Linked DNA regions of Blastococcus colisei. The protein of the gene in region 1 binds, or shares a complex with, the protein of each later gene. Links are inferred from orthologs where the notes say so. Each region holds a gene or a part of one and is shown on either strand. Other genes may lie near its edges.

Region 1 (3,350 bases):
CCAGCTTGGGCAGGTCGCGGGAGACGTCCACCTGGCCCGGCTCGACGAGCAGGATGCTGATCCCCCGGTGCCGTGGCTGCGCCTGCGGGTCGGTCTTCACCAGGGTCGCGATCAGCCCGGCGTGGCGGGCGTTGGTGATCCACGTCTTGGTGCCGTCGACGACGTAGGAGTCGCCGTCCCGGACGGCGCGGGTGCGGATGTCCTGCAGGTCGGAGCCCCCGCTGGGCTCGGTGAGCGCCATCGCGGCACGGACCTCTCCTGTCGCCATCCGCGGCAGCCAGCGCTCCTGCTGCTCGGGCGTGCCGTACGTGGCGAGCAGGCGGGCGACGACGCTGTGGCCGCCCATCGCACCGGCCAGGCTCATCCAGCCGCGGGCGAGCTCAGCCGTGACGAGCGCGAAGCAGCGGGTGGAGACAGCGGACTCGCTCCACCGTGCCGGGACGGCGAGCCCGAAGACCCCCATCTCCTTCATCTGGTCGATGAGCGCGGCGGGGTACTCCTGGGCCCGCTCCAGCCGGCCGGCGTGCGGGCGCACCTCGCGGTCGACCCAGCGCGCGACGGTCTCGACGATCGCCTGCTCGTCCTCGGGGAGGTCGCGCGCGGTCATCGGTTCAGCTGTCCACGGGGCGGGCGCCGAGCTGGGCACGGAGCAGGGACAGCGCCGCCTGCTCCTGGTCGACGACCGGCTCGGGCGCCCCGCCGGCCGCGGCCGAGACGTCGGCTGCGCGCTCGGCCATGAGCTCGCTGGCCTCCGCGGCCTCGGCGGCGCGCGCCGCCTCCCGGGCCTGCTCCGGCGGGACGGCCGGGCCCGAGGCGGTCGCGGCACCCTCGACGACGGCGTCGACCCGCCAGCGGACGCCGAGCAGCTCGTTGAGCGCCTCCCGGATGACGTCCTTGTTCAGGTCGTCGCCCAAGCGCCGGGCCAGCGCCGGCGACGAGGTCGAGAGGGTGAGGACGCCGTTGGTCAGCTGGTGGACCTGGGCGTTCTTGAGCAGCGCCTCGGTGGTGCGCTTGTGCCGCTTGACGACGGCGAGCAGCTCGGGCCACATCCGGCGGACGTCGGTGGTGGTGAGCTCGCCGTCCTCGGCCGCCGGTTCGGGGTTCGCCGAGACCACCGGCGTCGGCTCACCGCCACGCGGCGCGGGTGAGGACTCGGCCGCGGCCCGGGGCGGACCGGCAGCCGGGGCCGCCCCCCGCCCGGCGGCGTCGGTGCGCGCAGCCGCGGCCCGGGCCGCGGCGGGATCGGCGGCGTGCGGCCAGTCCTCGTCGTCGGTGGGCTCGGGCGGGAGCGGGATGTCCGGCTCGCCCGCGACCGCGCGCGGCGGTGTCCGCTCGGCCGGCGGACCAGCCGGCGCGCCCGCTGCTGGTGCGGCCGCTGCTGGTGCGGCCGCGGCAGGTGCGGCGGCCGGCTTGGCCCGGCCCGAGCCCGGCCGCACCGTCTCGGGCCAGTCGTCGGCGGCCGGGGCGGGCGCAGCGGCCGCGGGGGCGGCGGCCGCCGGAGCCTCGCTGCGCCGCGACGGGCGGACGTACTCCTTGCGCGCGCCCGTGCCCGCGGCGGGCTCTGCGGGCGGAACCGACGGTGTAGCGGCCGGGGCTGGCGCGGCCCGCGGTGCCTCGCGGACCGGGGCCGCAGGCGCCTCGCGGACCGGGGCCGCGGGTGCCTCGCGGACCGGGGCCGCGGGTGCCTCGCGGACGGGGGCCGTCGGCGCCTCGCGTACGCCCTCGGGGCGCCCGGCGTGCTCGCCCGCGATGGACATCCGCCGCTCGAGCCGCTCCAGCCGCTGGAGGGTGGCCGCCGCCGAGCCGTCGGTGGCCGGCAGCAGCATGCGGGCGCAGACGAGTTCGAGCAGCAGCCGCGGCGCCGTCGTCCCGCGCATCTCGGTGAGGCCCTCGTGCACGGTGTCGGCCATCCGCGAGAGGGTGGCCGAACCGAGCGCGGAGGCCTGCTGGTTCATCAGGTCCAGCCGGTCCGGCGGGCAGTCGAGCAGGCCGTTGCCACCGGCGTCGGGGACGGCGTCGAGCACGATCAGGTCACGCAGCCGGTCGAGCAGGTCGGTGGCGAAGCGCCGCGGGTCGTGGCCTGCCTCGACGACCCGGTCGACGGCGCGGAACACCGCCGGGGCGTCGTGGGCGGCGAGCGCGTCGATGGTCTCGTCGAGCAGCGCGTCGTCGGTGACGCCGAGCAGCCCGACGGCGCTCTTGTAGGTGACGCCCTCGGGACCCGCGCCGGCGAGCAGTTGGTCGAGGATCGACAGCGAGTCGCGGACCGAGCCGCCACCGGCGCGGACCACCAGTGGGTAGACGGTCGGCTCGACGGTCACCCCCTCGGCCTCGCAGGTCTTCTCCAGCAGGCCGCGCAGCGTCGTCGGCGGCACCAGCCGGAACGGGTAGTGGTGGGTGCGCGAGCGGATGGTCGGGAGGACCTTCTCCGGCTCGGTGGTCGCGAAGACGAAGACGAGGAAGTCCGGCGGCTCCTCCACCACCTTGAGCAGGGCGTTGAAGCCCTGCGTGGTGACCATGTGCGCCTCGTCGACGATGTAGACCTTGTAGCGGCTGCTCACCGGTGCGAAGAAGGCGCGTTCCCGCAGGTCACGGGCGTCGTCGACACCACCGTGGCTGGCCGCGTCGATCTCCATGACGTCCAGCGAGCCGGGCCCGTCGGGCGCCAGGGCGATGCACGACTCGCACACGCCGCACGGCGTGGACGTCGGCCCCTGCTCGCAGTTCAGCGATCGGGCGAGGATCCGCGCCGACGACGTCTTGCCGCAGCCGCGCGGGCCGCTGAACAGGTAGGCGTGGTTGATCCGGCCGCCGTCCACCGCGTTCATCAGCGGGGTGGTGACGTGCTCCTGCCCGACCACCTCGGCGAAGGTCGCCGGGCGGTACTTGCGGTAGAGAGCCAGGGCCACGCCGCGAGGTTACGTGGCCCCACCGACGCTCCGACGGACGTTCCGGATTCGCAGTGGACGACGGTGCCGGCACCCCGTTATGAGACCGATACATACCGGTATGGGGCGGCACCGGTACCTCGACGCGTCCTCCTCATGAGACCGACCACCGGAGGAGCGATGACCGACCACAGGGACGCGGAGTTCACCGACTTCGTCGCCGACCACGGCGGGCAACTGCTGCGTACGGCGTGCCTCGTCACGGGGGACGCCCATCTCGGTGAGGACCTGCTCCAGACCGCGCTGGCCAAGGCCTACGGGTCATGGGCCACGGTGCGCGACGCCGACCACCCGGTCGCCTACGTCCGCCGGCTGATGATCAACGCGCACCTGAGCTGGCTGCGCCGGTTAACCAACACCGAGCGGGTCCTCGAGACCTTCCCGGACGTCGGCGGCGGCGAC
Region 2 (3,189 bases), on another replicon or contig:
CGGCACCCGTGGCGTTTATGGCCATAAACGCCGCTGAGAGGTGTCGGCGGGTCATGCGGGCTTCTCGGCCTCTTCCGCCTGGACGGCGCGCACGGCGTGCCCGCCGAACTGGTTCCGCAGCGCTGCGACGGCCTTCATGGTCGGGGAGTCGTCCTGGCGCGAGACGAAGCGGGCGAACAGCGACGCCGCGATCGTCGGCATCGGGACGGCGTTCTCGATGGCCTGCTCGACGGTCCACCGGCCCTCGCCGGAGTCCTCGGCGTAACCGGTGATCTGCTCGAGCTCCGGGTCCTCCTGCAGGGCCCGGACCAGCAGGTCCAGCAGCCAGGAGCGGATGACGGTGCCCTGCGTCCAGGACGCGATGACGCCGGGCACGTCCTCGATCAGGTCGACGGCGGCGAGCAGCTCGTAGCCCTCGCCGTAGGCCTGCATCAGCGCGTACTCGATGCCGTTGTGGACCATCTTGCTGAAGTGACCGGCACCGACGGGCCCGGCGTGCACGAACCCTGCTCCCGGCAGCTCCTGGCCCGACTCGTCATGCGGGGCGGGCGGCTTCAGCGCGTCGAAGATCGGCTGGGACTTGGCGACGTCGTCCTTGGTGCCGCCGACCATCAGCGCGTAGCCGTTCTCCAGGCCCCAGACGCCGCCGGAGACGCCCGCGTCGATGTAGCCGACGCCCTTCTCCCGGCACATCACGTCGTGCACCTGGTCGTCGGTGTACTTCGAGTTGCCGCCCTCGATGATCACGTCGCCCGGGCTGAGCAGCTCGGACAGCTCCTTGACGGTCGCCCGGGTCGGCTCGCCGGAGGGCACCATCACCCAGACGACCCGCGGCGCGGACAGCGCCTCCACGAGCTCGGGCAGGCTCTCGACGTCGCGCTTCCCCGGCGCGCGGTCGTAGCCGACCACCTCGTGGCCGGCACGGCGCAGCCGCTCGGCCATGTTGCCGCCCATCTTGCCCAGCCCGATCAGCCCCAACTGCACGACGGCGTCCCCTCTCGGCGTTCTGTCCTGGTCGGTGGTTCGCGAAGTGGCTCAATCGTGCTGGCTCGCCGGGAGTTGCGCGAAAGGGAGCCGGCTCCGGCGGCTCAGCCGGGCAGCCGCACCGGCATGATCAGGTAGCGGTAGCTCCCGCTGCGCTCGGCCGGCTTCTCCGGCCGGCCGTCGTCGGCGGCCGGCTCCTCGACGCCGGAGAGCACGGCCGGCTTGAGCGGGCTGGTGAAGTCCATCCGCGCCCGCTCGCTGTGCACCGCGGCCAGTCCGTCGAGCAGGAACGTCGGGTTGAAGCCGATGGTCAGCGGCTCGCCGTCGAACTCGACGTCGCAGCGCTCCTCGGCCTGCCCCTCCTCGTCGCTGCCGCCGGCGCGCAGGGTGACCTGCCCGGGGGTGAACTCGCAGCGCAGCGGCGTGCCGCGCTCGGCTACCAGGGCCACGCGCTTGGCGGCGTCGGTGAACAGTCCCACCGGCAGCGTGGCGTGCGAGTTCGACTCGTTGGGCATGATCGCGCGGTACTTCACGAACTCCGCGTCGAGCAGGCGCGTCGTCGTCTGCCGGTCCTTGCCCGACAGGCCGAGGATCCCCTCGCCGGAGCTGCCGGACGCCAGCGAGAGCACGATCTCCGGCCCGCTGGTCAGCGTCTTGGCCGCGTCGGCCAGGGTGCGGGCGGGCACGAGGACCGCGGCGGACACCCCCGGGGTCTCCGGCCGCCAGGCGAACTCGCGCACCGCCAGCCGGTACCGGTCGGTGGCGGCCAGGGTGATCAGGTCGTCCTCGATCTCCAGCCGGACGCCGGTGAGCATCGGGAGGGTGTCGTCGCGGCCTGCGGCCACGGCCACCTGGCCGACCGCCTCGGCGAAGACGTCGCTGTCGACCAGCCCGGCCGACGACGGCATCGACGGCAGGGAGGGATAGTCCTCGACCGGCAGCGTCGGCAGGCTGAAGCGGGCGTTGCCGCAGGTGATCGACAGCCGCGGACCCTCGGCCGTGATGTCCACCTGGTGCGGCGGTAGCGCCCGGGTGATCTCCGCGAGCAGCCGGCCCGGTACGAGGACGCGGCCGGCCTCGGTGGCGTTCACGTCGACCTCGGCGCGGGCGGACACCTCGTAGTCGAACCCGGAGACCGACAGCTGGTTCCCGTCGACCTCGAGCAGGATCCCGGCCAGGACCGGCACGGAGGGACGCGGCGGCAGGCTGCGTGCCGTCCAGGCGACGGCGTCGGCGAGCACCTCACGTGCCACCCGGAACTTCATCTCTCGACCCACCCCAGCTCAGCTTCGGCGTCCCTCTCGCGGGAACGGCCCTCGTGCACCGGCAGGTGGGCGCAGGTGCGTCCGGTGCCGGTGCGGTGCTCATCGTGCCTGCTGCGGTCCCCCCGGGGGAAACCCCGGTCCCTCGATGAGCTGTTACGCCTCTTCCGGCGCAGGCTCCCCACTCCGATCTGCTGCCCGCCGGTGCGGGTCTCGTGCCTGGCTTCGTGTCTGGGTCAGGGCTCGGGGCTGCGCTCCGGAACGGAGCTTCCCCACCCAGAGTGTGGTTCGAGAATCTCCGAGATAACTCCCTCATCCTCGTCATCACACGTGTGGAAGCTGGGGATCGAGGCCGTTCGTGCAGGTCAGGTCCCGACCACGGCTGTTGGCCGATTGTGGGCGGTCACCGTCGACCTGTTGTCGACACGTGGACATCTCGACGGTTGTTCACCGTCGTCGGTCGGCGTCCACCCCTTGTCCCCCGTGTCTCCCTGCTGGATCCCCAGGTCGTGCCCAGCCCGACGGCGACGGCGATCGGTCCTCCGGGACCGGGATCGGGGCATGTTCGCCATACCTGCAGGTCAGGGCGGGATTCAGGGACGGATCGGCGTCGGCGGCAGCACGGTCGGCCGACGGGCTTCGGTGACCAGCGGTGACCCGTCGGGCACGAGATCTCCCCAACCTGTGCACATCCCTGGGGACAACTTCTCGACGAGTCGACGCGGATCACCGACCGGCCACCGGCAGCTACCGCCCCGGACGAGGGCTCCGGGGGTGTCGACTTCTTTCCACGGCTGTGGACAACCCAGTGGGAAACAACTCCGACGTCCTCCGGACGACACCGCGGCCAACAACTTCGTCGTCCTCCGGACGACACCGCGGCCAGGGCGATGGCTCCGAGCCAGCCGGGGACGGCACCCGTCGCGCCGAGTGGGCCCGGAGG

The links.
Region 2: the proteins of FHU33_RS22255 (region 1) and dnaN are in contact, whole or in part, in a cryo-EM structure (PDB 8GIZ), measured with the Escherichia coli proteins. The link is inferred for Blastococcus colisei from one-to-one orthologs.

What each region holds. Positions count from the first base shown.
Region 1 is NZ_VFQE01000002.1:581,482-584,831, forward strand. What follows is about bases 261-3,300. They hold FHU33_RS22255 (DNA polymerase III subunit gamma and tau), read right to left. Parts: upstream 2,910-3,300; coding sequence 612-2,909; downstream 261-611. Other genes in these bases: FHU33_RS22250 (acyl-CoA dehydrogenase family protein), read right to left, coding at 261-607; FHU33_RS22260 (SigE family RNA polymerase sigma factor), read left to right, coding at 3,069-3,300. Also shown: more of FHU33_RS22250, read right to left, coding at 1-260; more of FHU33_RS22260, read left to right, coding at 3,301-3,350. UniProt on the Escherichia coli protein: Part of the beta sliding clamp loading complex, which hydrolyzes ATP to load the beta clamp onto primed DNA to form the DNA replication pre-initiation complex.
Region 2 is NZ_VFQE01000001.1:62,338-65,526, forward strand. Bases 170-3,048 are described here. They hold dnaN (DNA polymerase III subunit beta), read right to left. Parts: upstream 2,250-3,048; coding sequence 1,089-2,249; downstream 170-1,088. Other genes in these bases: gnd (phosphogluconate dehydrogenase (NAD(+)-dependent, decarboxylating)), read right to left, coding at 170-984. Outside these bases: DNA replication/repair protein RecF, read right to left, coding at 1-6; more of gnd, read right to left, coding at 52-169. UniProt on the Escherichia coli protein: Confers DNA tethering and processivity to DNA polymerases and other proteins. Acts as a clamp, forming a ring around DNA (a reaction catalyzed by the clamp-loading complex) which diffuses in an ATP-independent manner freely and bidirectionally along dsDNA.